Regions from separate parts of the Streptomyces sp. M41 genome, predicted to be linked through region 1. Evidence: riboswitches for the same ligand, from Rfam matches in the RefSeq annotation. Region 1 holds a riboswitch; each other region holds the start of a gene.
What was found. A riboswitch is a leader RNA that binds a small molecule or an ion and turns the genes downstream of it on or off. The one in region 1 is predicted to bind cyclic di-AMP.

Region 1 (3,187 bases):
TGCTCACCGGGAACGGTCGTCACCGTCGCCCCCGTCAGGCTCCGGCACTCCTCGTCGCGGCCGGCGTGACCGGCTCCGCCATCGCCATTCCGCTCCTCGGCGCCACGGGCGCGAGCGCGGCCGACGGCACGGTCTGGGACAAGGTGGCCGAGTGCGAGAGCGGCGGCTCCTGGAGCGCGGACACCGGCAACGGCCACTACGGCGGACTCCAGCTGACCCAGGACGACTGGGACCGGTACGGCGGCCTCGACTATGCCGAGAGCCCCGACCTGGCGAGCCGTTCTCAGCAGATCGCCGTGGCGCAGAACATCCTCCAGGATCAGGGGACCAGCGCCTGGGGCACCTGCGCCGTGCTCAACGGGCTCACTCAGAAGTCCGGTGCGATCGACCTCGACACAGGTGTCGCGGAGGACTCCCCGTCCGAAGTGTCCGGCTCTTCCGGATTGCTCGATTCGCCCGGGCAGTCGAACTCGGATGACTCGACGGGGTCGTCGAATGATGGTGAATCATCCAGTTCGCCCGATTATTCGGATTCATCCAGCGACTCCTCGGTGTCCGATTCGCCGAGTGGCTCTTCGGGGGCTTCGTCCGAATCCGCTCAGGATTCCGACAGTTCCTCCTCCTCCTCTTCCTCTTCTTCTTCATCGCCTTCGTCCTCTTCGTCGTCTCCGTCGGGCAAGACGGACAGTTCCGTCAAGCCCGACAAGTCAGCCGACGCGAAGCCCACGAAGTCGCCTGACGACTCACCCGGCGAATCGACTGAAAGCGACAAACAGGACAAGTGGCAGCAGGAGCCGGGCTCCTGGAGTCTCGTCGACACCAGCTCGGTGGACGCCGGGTCCGTCGATGTCGGCGCGACAGGCTCCGGGCGTCACCGCGGCGCCAGCGCCGACGAGAGCGAGGGGGTCGAGGGTGCCGCCAAGTCCTCCGGCCGCCACGCCTCGTACAGCGTCCGTCCCGGCGACACTCTCGCGTCCATCGCCGACTCCCTTGACCTCGACGGCGGGTGGCGCGCGCTCTACGACGCGAACAAGGGCGCCATCGGTGCCGACGCCAATGACATCTTCCCCGGTCAGACCCTGGACGTCCCGGCCGAATAAGGGCTGAACAGGGCGAAAAACTGCGGGAGTTCGCGTCATATTTCGCACCTGAATGTCCGTTTTAAAAGCAGTGAGAGATAGATCTCAGAAGCCCTGATCGTCTTTGAAATTCCGCGAATCGCGTGACTACGGTCATGACCGCTCGCCACCAGTGCGAGCCCCGATGGCCGTCACGCCGAATCCTGCCGGCGGCCGTACGGGAACAGTCGTCGCGTCAAGCGCCGTAGGCAGGAGCGGGGGACCCAAGGTTTGCGCCGGGTCCGGCAGTTGAGGTCCTTCGGGGCCACACGGCCGGAACCGGCTCGGGGTGAAGTCGCGCACCAGCGTCAGCGGTGCGCGGCCGGGCAACTCAACCGGCCCGAACCCGACAGCTCACCTCGTAGGCGTCGGTGAGGGGATCCTTCCATGCTGTTTTCCAGCAAGGGCAAGCACCGTCGTCCGTCCAAGGCCGCTCGCGCCGTCGCCGTAGTCGGCGTCACCGGTGCCGCCGCCGTCGCCGCGCCGCTGATGGCCGCCGGCAGCGCCTCGGCCGCCACCGCTTCCGAGTGGGACGCCGTCGCCCAGTGCGAGTCCGGCGGCAACTGGTCGATCAACACCGGCAACGGCTACTACGGCGGTCTGCAGTTCTCCGCCTCCACCTGGGCCGCGTACGGCGGCACCCAGTACGCCGCCACCGCCGACCAGGCCAGCAAGACCCAGCAGATCGAGATCGCCGAGAAGGTCCTCGCCGGGCAGGGCAAGGGTGCCTGGCCGCACTGCGGCACCGGCCTGTCGAGCGCCGCCTACAACGGCTCCTCGTCGAGCGACTCCTCGCAGAGCACCGAGGCCCCGCGTGCCACCGAGGAGCAGCCGGCCTCCCGCTCCGCCGAGCGCCCGGCCGCGGAGAAGAAGAGCACCAAGACCGTCACCACCCCGACCGGCAAGAAGGTCAAGAAGGGTGATGGCGAGTACAAGGTCGCCAAGGGCGACACCCTCAGCTCGATCGCCGCGGACGAGGACGTCAAGGGCGGCTGGGAGAAGCTGTTCCAGCTGAACAAGGACATCGTCGAGGACGCGGACCTGATCTACCCGGGTCAGCAGCTGCACCTGAAGTAAGGCCGCACACCCGCCGCATACGCGTCCCCATGGACTCCCCGCTCCGGTGCGTCTTCCCCCGTACGCACCGGGGCGGGGTTCTTTTGTGGGGTGTTTTTGTTCCGTTCGGAAACAATTCGCTCTCGGTTCTGTCCACGGGGCGGTCGACCGCTGGCCGATCCCCCGGAGCCGGTTAGGCTCGTCCCGCAGCACGCACCGCGGTCTGCGTACAGGCTTCACATCCAAGAAGGAGATGCTCGTGCCGTCCATCGACGTCGTCGTAGCCCGGGAAATCCTGGACTCCCGAGGCAATCCCACGGTCGAGGTCGAGGTCGGCCTCGACGACGGCAGCACGGGTCGTGCCGCCGTCCCGTCCGGCGCCTCCACCGGCGCCTTCGAGGCCATCGAGCTCCGCGACGGTGACCCGAACCGCTACCTCGGCAAGGGCGTCGAGAAGGCCGTCCTCGCCGTCATCGAGCAGATCGGCCCGGAGCTGGTCGGCTACGACGCCACCGAGCAGCGCCTGATCGACCAGGCCATGTTCGACCTGGACGCCACCGACAACAAGGGCTCCCTCGGCGCCAACGCCATCCTCGGCGTCTCGCTCGCCGTCGCCCACGCCGCCTCCGAGGCCAGCGACCTCCCGCTCTTCCGCTACCTGGGCGGCCCGAACGCGCACCTGCTGCCGGTGCCGATGATGAACATCCTGAACGGCGGCTCGCACGCCGACACCAACGTGGACATCCAGGAGTTCATGATCGCCCCCATCGGCGCGGAGTCCTTCTCCGAGGCGCTGCGCTGGGGCGCCGAGGTCTACCACACCCTCAAGAAGGTGCTGAAGCGCAAGGGCCTGAACACCGGCCTCGGCGACGAGGGCGGCTTCGCCCCGAACCTGGACTCCAACCGCGCCGCCCTCGACCTCATCCTCGAGGCCGTCAAGGAGGCCGGCTACACCCCCGGCGAGCAGATCGCCCTGGCGCTCGACGTCGCCGCGTCCGAGTTCTACAAGGACG
Region 2 (3,187 bases), on a different contig from region 1:
TGCTCAACTGCTACAGCCTGATCCTCGGCGGCGACGAGACCGCCCGCCTGTCCATGGTGGGCGCCGCCCTCGCCCTGCTGGAACACCCCGGGCAATGGCAGGCCCTCAAGCGGGGCGACGCCGCGATCGACACCGCCGTCGAGGAGATCCTGCGCTGGACGACCCCCGCCCTGCACGCCGGCCGCACCGCGACGACCGACACCGAGATCGCCGGCCGGCCGATCGCTGCCGGGGACCTCGTCACCGTCTGGAACGCCTCCGCCAACCGCGACGAACGGATCTTCGACGCGCCTGGTGAGCTGCGCCTGGACCGCACCCCCAACAAACACGTCACCTTCGCCTACGGCCCCCACTTCTGCCTCGGCGCCTACCTGGCCAGAGCGGAGATCGGCGCCGTACTGGCCGGGTTGCGGGACCTGGTGGCCCAGATGGAGCAGACCGGCCCCGCCAAGCCCGTCTACTCCAACTTCCTCAGCGGCCTCGGCACCCTGCCGCTCGCGCTGAAGGCCGCCTGAACGCCCGATCTTCCTCGGCCCGCCCGGCTCAGGCGGATCAGACCGGTCGTACGATGCTGTGGATCGCCGACTCACCGGCGTAGTGGATCGACTCCTCACGGATGACCGATCCGGGGCCGGGGGCGTGGATCATCATGCCGTCACCGGAGTAGATGCCGACGTGGGCCGAGTGGAAGAGGACCAGGTCACCGGGCTCGGCGGCGGTGACGGCGATGCCTCGTCCCGCGGTCGCCTGCTCCTGCGGGCTGCGGGGGAGTGTGATCCCCGCCGACCTCCAGGCGGCCCTGGTCAGACCGGCAGCGTCGTACGCGTCCGGCCCGGTGGTGCCCCAGACACAGGGCTTGCCCAGTTGGGCTCGGGCGAAGTCGAGGGCTCGGGTCGCTCGGGTGTCCTCGGGAGCGGGTGTCAGGGCCGGTGCGGGTGCGGGGTCTGACGCTGGGGTGGAGGCCCAGGATTCGGGTGCGGGGGCGACGGCCCCGTCGCCGGGGGCGTCGCCCGGGTTCTGTGCCGTGCTCCATGTACCGGTGTCCGGGGCCTGTGGGGTGGTCCACGTGTCGTCGGCGACCGGTGCGGATGTGGTGGTGTCCCATGTGCCGGTGGGGAGGGCTGGTGTGGTGTCCCATGTGCCGGTGGGCAGGGCTGGTGTGGTGTCCCATGTGCCGGTGGGCAGGGCTGGTGTCGCCCCCCATGTGTCCTCGGGCGGGGCCGGCGTGGTGCCCCATGTGTCCTCGGGCAGGGATGGGGCGACGGCCCGTGTGTCCATGGGCAGCGCCGGGACGGAGTCCCAGGTGTCCGTCGTCGATATCGGTGCCGTCAGCGGATCCAGCTCCGCCGGTGCTGTGACCTGCTGCGTCGTGTACGCGGACAGCAGGGCGCGGGCACGCTCGATCTTGCGCTGGTTCTGTTCCTTGGACGCCTTCAGTGTGGACTGCTGGCTCTCGGCCGCCGGGGCGGGCAGGGCCGGCGCGGCGATGGGGCCCGCCGTCAACTCCGCGATCGGCGCCGCGGGCAGCTCCAGGGCAGGGCGGCCGGGCGAGGGCAGTGCGAGGTCGGTGAGGTCCGGCGCCGTGCGCTCGGCCGGGCGGGCCGACCGGGTCCCCCTCGGACGGTCCGGCGTCCTGTCGCCCGTCAGGGCCGCCGCGACCGTGGGACCCAACTTCGCGCGGGCGGCCTCGAACCACTGCCGGGCGACGCTGTCGACCGCGGGAGCGCCGCGCCCGCTCTCGGCGTCCCGAGCCGAGGCGCCCGGCCTGTGTCCGGCGTCGGCCGGCCGGTCGGCGCGCGCCCGAGGTCCCTTCGCCGCCGCGCGCGTGGCGTTGTAGGTGCCCGTGTCGGACTCGGCCTGGTCGTACAGGGAGCTGACCCGTCGGCTCACCTCCTCGCGACTCGGTGCCTCGTCGCCGGGGGAAGCCGCGGCGTTGGCCGTCTGACCGAGCAGGGCCACAGAGGTGAGGGCCGCCGATGCGAGTGCGGAATTGCGCTTGCCGGGCAGGCTCAAAGCCCCCGGACGCGCGGTGCGTTCCGGCGCCATGGGCGACGTACTCCTTCCGTGCTCCGCCTACCGGGTCAGCTGACGGGTTCGGGCGGCGGTTTCCGGAAGGTGTGCCCTACGGCCCTGCCCCGAAGGGGAGTTGGGCCGATTCACCACAAGCTCGGTTGGGTCCCCGGCTCCAGCGGCCCATCTGGACGCACCGGACTCGGCGGAGGGCGCACGTCCCGGCGGGGTTCGCCGGAGATCTTCGTGCGGCCTGAGCCGTAACCTAACGAACTTGTGTGCCTCACGTGAAGATTGACGTGTGAAATGTCCGATACGTTTTTGTGACCTTCGACGCCGGCGGTGCGTGGACCACCGGTTTCGCTGCGCGCTGCTTCGGTTCCGCCACGGATCGTAGTGATCGCCGCGGATCGTAGTGATCGAGGGCCGCTCCGCTCGATCGGGCGGTAGGTGATGCCGTGCGGGCCGGTTTCGCGCCCTCGAAGGGTCTTGCTCCGCCGACGGAAACCAGTCACACTGGATACCGAACGAATGGTCGGTTGGGAAGCGGGATTCGATGACGACTGCACACTCCGCCGAGGCGCCCCCCGAGGAGCCGCTCCAGCAGCACTTCGACGCGACGATCTCGCGCGACCAGCGCATCGAGCCGCGCGACTGGATGCCCGAGGGCTACCGCAGGACGCTGATCAGGCAGATCGCTCAGCACGCCCACTCGGAGATCATCGGCATGCAACCCGAGGGTGAGTGGATCACCAAGGCGCCGTCCCTGCGCCGCAAGGCGATCCTGTTCGCCAAGGTCCAGGACGAGGCAGGCCACGGCCTCTATCTGTACTCGGCGGCGGAGACCCTGGGCACCGACCGCGCGGAGCTGACGAACCGCCTCGTCGAGGGCCGCCAGAAGTACTCGTCGATCTTCAACTACCCGACGCTGAGCTTCGCCGACGTCGGCGTGATCGGCTGGTTCGTGGACGGCGCCGCGATCTGCAACCAGGTGCCGCTGTGCCGCAGCTCCTACGGGCCGTACGCGCGCGCGATGGTGCGGATCTGCAAGGAGGAGTCCTTCCACCAGCGACAGGGCTACGAACTGCTGATGACGATGATGCGCGGCACCGACGCCCAGCGCGAGATGGTGCAGGACGCCGTGAACCGCTGGTGGTGGCCCTCGCTGATGATGTTC
Region 3 (3,187 bases), on a different contig from region 1:
GCCGCCCAGGACGAGGACGGTGTCGAGCTGCTCTTCGTCCACACCCTGTTGCAGAGCCCCACGGCCGCCCTGTGCCTGGGCCCCACCTCTGGAGAGACGCGATGAGCGACATGGAGGAGAAGTTCCCGCGTGCCCTGTGGGTGCGGCTCATCATCTACATCGCGGTGGGGCACGTCTTCGCCGCCTTCATCTACTTCCTGTTCGAGGCGGGCGCGAAGTAGGCACCGGCGCGAAGTAGGCGCCGGCGCGACGCAGGCACGGGGCGCCGGGCGGACGAGCGTCAGTCGAGGAGCCGCTCCCGCAGCCGCTCCCGGGTCCGGGGGGTGATCCGCAGACCCTGCTCCAGGTAGCTGTCGACACCGCCCCATGTCTGCTCGATCGTCTCGAAGGCGGCGGTCAGATACTCGGCGCGCGCGTCGAAGAGGGGGCTGAGCAGCTCCATGACCTCCGCTGAGTAGACCGACGGGCCGCTGCCGCTGCGCTTCACCTTGTAGCGACGGTGCTTGGCGTTGGACTCCAGATAGTCGGCGACGATCGCCTCGCGCTCGACGCCGACGGCGAGCAGTGTCACGGCGATGGACAGGCCGGCGCGGTCCTTGCCCGCGGCGCAGTGCATGAGGGCGGGGACGCTGTCCTCGGCGAGGGAGTGCAGCACCTGTGAGTGCTCGCCGGTGCGCTCCTTGATGATCAGCCGGTACGAGGCGATCATCCGGTCCGCGGCCTTGCCGTCCGACAGGATCTCCCGCAGCTGCTCGATGTCGCCGTCCCGGACCATCTTCCAGAACTCCGCGCCGTCCGCGGGGTCACTCAACGGCAGGTTCACATTGCGCACCCCCGGCAGCGCGACGTCCGGACCCTCTAGCTTCTGATCGGCGGCGTTGCGGAAGTCGAAGATGGTGTGCAGGCCCAGGGAGCCGAGGAAGGCGGCGTCGTCCTCGGTCGCGTGCGCCAGGTGGCCGCTGCGGAACAGCACGCCGTGCCGCACCCGTCGTCCGTCCACGGTCGGCAGCCCGCCCACATCGCGGAAGTTGCGCACTCCGGCCAGCTCGGGCTCGGTCGACGGGATCTGCTGCGTCACGGGGGCTCCCTCCCGGTCGGCCCCGGCGGCGCGGCTCGGCGTGTGGCCGACGGGGTGCTCCTGACGATACGACATCGGTTCCTGGGGCAATGAGTTGTCCACAAGCGCCGTCGCCGCGGGTGGACACCTCGATGACGTGGGACCTTGATACATCTGTCCATATTTTTCGGTTCTGAGAGCGTTTGATGGTGGAAGGGAGTCTTTGCGCTGCGAATGGCCTGCCTCGAAACGGGCGAATCCATCGAGGCTCTGCTCCGATTTGGTCTGTTCTGCATCGGCATTGTGAGCTTCCTTCCGATTTGCGCGACGACCTCGATGTGGCTAGATATCCTCCAGCGTCACATCTAGGGGTTCTGTCCGAATTGGCGCCTTCATTCCAACTCGCTCTGTATTAAGGAAAGCTGGAGCAACGTCACGTGAGCAGCGTCATATCCGTGACCGTGCGTCGTTCGTCATGTCCACGTAATTCGGGCGCTTTTCATGGGACTTTGAGTCGGGAGAGGTCCCCATAATTCACGGAGTGTGACCGGTAATTCCCACAAGGGATCAACGGGAACGCATTCGGACGGAACCCCTCACTTGTTCCCGTGCGTCTTCCTCGCTTACGTTCGCCCCCAATCCGGACGGACGCCTAATCCTGCCGCCGACCGGACTCCGCGCAAACTCACCCGTGCACGGCAGGAGCGGGGGACCCACAGGTACAACGCCTGTTCCGGTCTCCGGAACGGCTTGGGGTCAAGTCGCGCCTCGGCGCGGCCGGGCATCTCCAGCTCGCACCCGACAGCTCACCTCGTAGGCGCCGGAGAGGAATTCGCCATGCCCGCGAAGGGTAAGCACCGCCGCCCCAAGTCCCTGCGCCTCCCCCGCTCCGTCGCCGTCGCCGGAACCGGTGGCGCCGCTCTCGCCCTCCCGCTCATCGGGGCCACCGGAGCCAACGCGGCTCCCTCTCAGTCCGTTTCGGAAAAGGCCGTCCAGTCGGCTCCGGTCGTCGAGAAGAAGGCGGCGAAGAAGGCTGCCGACAAAAAGACGGGTGCGCGCACCTATTCGGTGAAGGTGGGCGACTACCTCGCAAAGATCGCCGACGAGCAGAGCGTCGACGGCGGCTGGAAGCAGCTCTACGCCGACAACCGTGAGGCCGTCGGCGCCGACCCGTCGCTGATCCACCCGGGTCTGAAGCTCTCCGTCGGTGGCGAGAAGGCCGCGACGGCCGCTCCCAAGTCGTCGTCCCCGTCCTCCGCTTCGGCGTCTGAATCGTCTGAATCATCCCAGTCGTCCAAGTCGTCGGGCTCCTCCGAGTCCTCCCGGTCCTCCCAGTCCTCCAAGAAGGACTCCTCCGGCACGAAGTCCTCCGCCCCGCAGAAGGCGGCCACGGCCGCCCAGAGCGCCGCAGGCTTCTCCGCCCCGCTGTCCACCGCTTCCGTCGGCACCGCCTACAAGGTGGCGGGCAGCATGTGGTCGAGCGGCTACCACACCGGCGTCGACTTCTCCGCCCCGACCGGCACGCCCCTGAAGGCGGTCGGCGCGGGAACCGTCGTCTCCGCCGGCTGGGGCGGCGCGTACGGCAACCAGGTCGTCATCCAGCTCGCCGACGGCCACTACGCCCAGTACGCCCACCTGTCCTCGCTGTCCGTCTCCAGCGGCCAGAGCGTGAGCGCGGGCCAGGAGATCGGCCTCTCCGGCGCGACCGGCAATGTGACCGGCCCGCACCTGCACTTCGAGATCCGCACCACGCCGGACTACGGCTCCGACGTGGACCCGGTCGCCTACCTCCGCTCCAAGGGCGTCTCCCTCGGCTGACCGTCGCTCCACGCGAGCGCAACCTGCCTGACACGCAACCGAAGGCCGGACCCCGATCCCCGGGTCCGGCCTTCGGTCTGCCGTCACCGCCTTGCGGGTGGGGCAGCCGCCCGCCCCGCCCCTGCCGCAGGCCGCACGCAACGCGGTGGGCCAGGTGGTTATTCCGAGTTTGGTGAACCCTTGGGGAGTGGCTTATCTCACCGTTCGTCAACCCCGCCCTACGGTCGCGTAGGTCACATTCAAAGGTGAATCATGTGCCGATGTGACAGACGATTCGAAGAGTGACAGCAGATCAGTGATCGGGTCGTACGT
Region 4 (3,187 bases), on a different contig from region 1:
GAGAAGGAGCTGTCGGCACTGATTCTCACCGTCTCCGTCACCAACATGTTCAACCGCATCAACACCACCATCAAGGAGCCCGCGGGCACCACTTGGGGGTGAAATAGCAACAAGGGGGCGGAAGTTGTCAGGGCGGAACGGAACCGGAAATGAAACGGTGAGCGGCGGCGCAACCGGAACAGGTGTCAACACATGTGAACACAGCAGCCGTCCGGTTCACGTCGAGTCGATGGGGCGTCCTGTCCGTATTCTCTGATCATGGCCGCACCTATCGCATATTCACTCATCGCCACTGACCTCGACGGGACCCTGCTCCGAGGCGACGACACGCTCTCGGACCGGTCCATCGACGCGCTCGCGCTGGCGGTGGCGGCCGGTGCCCAGCACCTCGTGGTGACGGGACGGCCGGCGCCCAGAGTGCGGCCTCTCCTGGATGTCATGGGCAGCACGGGGCTCGCGGTGTGCGGGCAGGGGGCGCAGTTGTACGACGCGGGCGCGGACCGTCTGCTGTGGTCCATCACCCTGGACCGGGAGTTGGCGGAAACCGCGCTCGGCAAGATCGAGGCCGAGGTGGGTCAGGTGTACGCGGCCGTCGACCAGGACGGTGTGGACGGGCTCACGCTCATCGAACCGGGGTACCTGATGCCCCACCCGACACTGCCCGCCGTACGGGTCAGGCACCGCGACGACCTGTGGTGCGAGCCGATCAGCAAGGTGCTGCTGCGCCATCCGGTCCTGTCGGACGACGAGTTGGCGGCGACGGCACGGGCGGTGGTCGGCTCTCTCGCCACCGTCACCATGTCGGGCCCCGGGACCGTCGAACTCCAGCCATGCGGCATCACCAAGGCGACCGGTCTCGCGCTCGCCGCCGACCATCTCGGCCTCGGCGCGCACGAGACCGTCGCCTTCGGTGACATGCCCAATGACATCCCCATGTTCGACTGGGCCGCTCACGGTGTCGCGATGGCCAACGCGCATCCCGAACTCAAAGCGGTCGCCGACGAGATCACCCTGTCGAACGAGGACGACGGCATCGCCGTCGTCCTCGAGGCACTGTTCGCGGGGAGCCTGGCCGACTTCGCCCAGTAGGTCGCCGACTTTGTCCAGTAGGTCGCAGGGTCCGGCCTCCGCCGGGACCGGACCCTGTTCCCCCGGGTTCGGTAGGGCCGCGCACGACCCTGGGGTCTAGTAAGGACCGTTGACGTTGTCGATCGAGCCGTAGCGCGCGGCTGCGTAGTTGCACGCGGCCGTGATGTTCGCGACCGGGTCGAAGGGGTCGTACGCCGTTCCCGGCACGTGGTAGGCCGCGAACGTCGGGTCGATGACCTGGAGGAGCCCCTTGGAGGGGGTGCCCGCCACGGCGTTGGAATCCCAGTTGTTGATGGCGGCCGGGTTGCCCGACGACTCACGCAGGATGTTGCGGTGAATGCCCTCATAGGAGCCGGGAATCCCCTTTTGCCCCATGATGTCCAGGGCCTCGCGGATCCAGCCGTCGAGGTTGTCGGGGTAGGTCTTCGCGGCGGCATGGGTGGCCTGGGCGACGCCGGACTTCTTGGCAGGCGAGGCCGCCTTGTCGGCCGTCTTCGTGGCGGCCGTCTTCGTGGCCCGGACCTTCAGGTCGACGCCCGGGTGGATCAGCCGCGGGTCGTCGCCGATGGCCTTGCGGTTGTCCTTGTAGAGCTGTCGCCAGCCGCCCTGGGCGTCGTAACGGTCCGCGATGCCGTAGAGCGTGTCGCCCTTCTTGGTGGTGTAGCTGAGGGATCCGACCTTCGCCGCGGTGGGGGCCTGGGCGGGCTCGGCGGCGGTCGCGGTGGTCGCGCTCAGCAAGGGGAGCGCGAGAGCGGCGGTGCCGGTTCCGGCGGCCACGACACGTCGGGTGAGCGGGTTGGTACGGGGGCGGCGGTGTTTGCCTCGGGGCATGGCGCTGTTCCTCTCCGGCGCCTGCGAGGTGAGCTGTCGGGTTCGGGCGGGAGATGCCCGGCCGCGCCGCCGTGTGACGGTGCGACTTCACCCCTAGCCGGCCCGGTGTGCCATCAAGGCGTCCGGTCCGGCGACTTACCTGGGTCCCCCGCTCCTGCCGTGCGTGTGTGAGTGGCGTAGGTGGATGGCGCGGGCGGCGGCAGGATTAGGCGTCCGCCCGACTGAGCGGGAACGTATGCGAGAGCACATGTCCGGAACAAGTGCCCTAGTCACCTGTCATGCGGGTTGACCATGGTCGGGTGCGTATGAGGCGCTTGATCCTTTGCGGTTGCCAAGCCTCAACTTGCGTTTGCCGTAAGGGGAGGCGGGGGTGGGCGCGGTCGCGGGGGAGAAGGGGGCTGCGTGACCCAACTCACTGGTATTCACAAGAGCGGCAAATCGGGCAATGAATCCAACTCGCCTGTAATGGGCCGCTCATGGAGTCCGTTTTTCCCGTGTCGGCAGCAATTGGGCCTCTTCGTGTCGTCTTCGAGCGGGGCGGTCAGGTGGGGGATTCATCCCTCAACGTCCATATTTCCTGGCGCACTTCACGCTTACTTCGCGCTCATTCCGCGCTCGGTTCGCGCTCGAGGGCGTTGGGCGTGGACGGAACCTCGGGCGTGATTCCAGTCGTTGTCATAGCGGTCGTCCGTGGGATGTCCCGCGGCGGGTACTCGGGGGGTGCCGGTGCGGGGTACGGCACCCGGCAGGGTGGCGAGGGGGAGGGGTGAACGGGTGCGCATGAAGGTGAATCCCGGCGGGGCGGTCACGTCCGGATCAGGACTCAGGGTGCTACTTACCTATAAGTGGATAGATGTCCGTCCGTATCAGGTGATCAAAAACTTGCCGGTCGTGATCCGATACCGCCCGTGGTGGACGGGTGGGCGGCATCGGTGATCGAAACGTGACCGGATACGCTGACTTGAGTGATGGCAGCGACCTATCGACAAACCGTGTAACCGCCAGTAGACACCAGCAGACAGGAGACCCCTCGTGACCGTCGTCGGGCCGTTCGGGCTGAGCGTGCGGGACCAGGCTCTGGAAGCCGATGTCCAGGCCGGATTGGCGGCTGTCGAGGAGGGTTTGCTCGAAGCCACCAAGAGCGAGGTCCCCTTCATCACCGAGGCCGCCCAGCACCTGGTGCGGGCCGGGGGCAAGCGGTTCCGGCCGCTGCTCGTGATGCTCGCCGCCCAGTTCGGGGACCGGCACGCGCCGGGGGTCGTGCCGT

Region 2: it holds a riboswitch for cyclic di-AMP, as region 1 does, so the genes downstream of both, ACHBTE_RS10600 (NlpC/P60 family protein) here and ACHBTE_RS22155 (transglycosylase family protein) in region 1, are expected to answer to the same signal.
Region 3: it holds a riboswitch for cyclic di-AMP, as region 1 does, so the genes downstream of both, ACHBTE_RS02295 (M23 family metallopeptidase) here and ACHBTE_RS22155 (transglycosylase family protein) in region 1, are expected to answer to the same signal.
Region 4: it holds a riboswitch for cyclic di-AMP, as region 1 does, so the genes downstream of both, ACHBTE_RS05110 (transglycosylase SLT domain-containing protein) here and ACHBTE_RS22155 (transglycosylase family protein) in region 1, are expected to answer to the same signal.

Annotation. Positions count from the first base shown of each region.
Region 1 covers NZ_JBIMKE010000018.1:80,661-83,847, reverse strand. Annotated here, with positions in the region: gene ACHBTE_RS22160 (transglycosylase family protein) at 1-1,100, shown strand, start outside; cyclic di-AMP (ydaO/yuaA leader) riboswitch at 1,310-1,501, shown strand; gene ACHBTE_RS22155 (transglycosylase family protein) at 1,506-2,195, shown strand; gene eno (phosphopyruvate hydratase) at 2,434-3,187, shown strand, end outside.
Region 2 covers NZ_JBIMKE010000006.1:98,042-101,228, reverse strand. Annotated here, with positions in the region: gene ACHBTE_RS10605 (cytochrome P450) at 1-515, shown strand, start outside; gene ACHBTE_RS10600 (NlpC/P60 family protein) at 553-2,046, opposite strand; cyclic di-AMP (ydaO/yuaA leader) riboswitch at 2,055-2,228, opposite strand; gene paaA (1,2-phenylacetyl-CoA epoxidase subunit PaaA) at 2,567-3,187, shown strand, end outside.
Region 3 covers NZ_JBIMKE010000001.1:501,547-504,733, forward strand. Annotated here, with positions in the region: gene ACHBTE_RS02280 (helix-turn-helix domain-containing protein) at 1-105, shown strand, start outside; gene ACHBTE_RS02285 (DUF6126 family protein) at 102-221, shown strand; gene ACHBTE_RS02290 (tyrosine-protein phosphatase) at 281-1,078, opposite strand; cyclic di-AMP (ydaO/yuaA leader) riboswitch at 1,734-1,890, shown strand; gene ACHBTE_RS02295 (M23 family metallopeptidase) at 1,895-2,875, shown strand; gene ACHBTE_RS02300 (SGNH/GDSL hydrolase family protein) at 3,171-3,187, shown strand, end outside.
Region 4 covers NZ_JBIMKE010000003.1:153,454-156,640, forward strand. Annotated here, with positions in the region: gene ACHBTE_RS05100 (carboxymuconolactone decarboxylase family protein) at 1-102, shown strand, start outside; gene ACHBTE_RS05105 (HAD family hydrolase) at 259-1,089, shown strand; gene ACHBTE_RS05110 (transglycosylase SLT domain-containing protein) at 1,186-1,920, opposite strand; cyclic di-AMP (ydaO/yuaA leader) riboswitch at 1,926-2,107, opposite strand; gene ACHBTE_RS05115 (polyprenyl synthetase family protein) at 2,953-3,187, shown strand, end outside.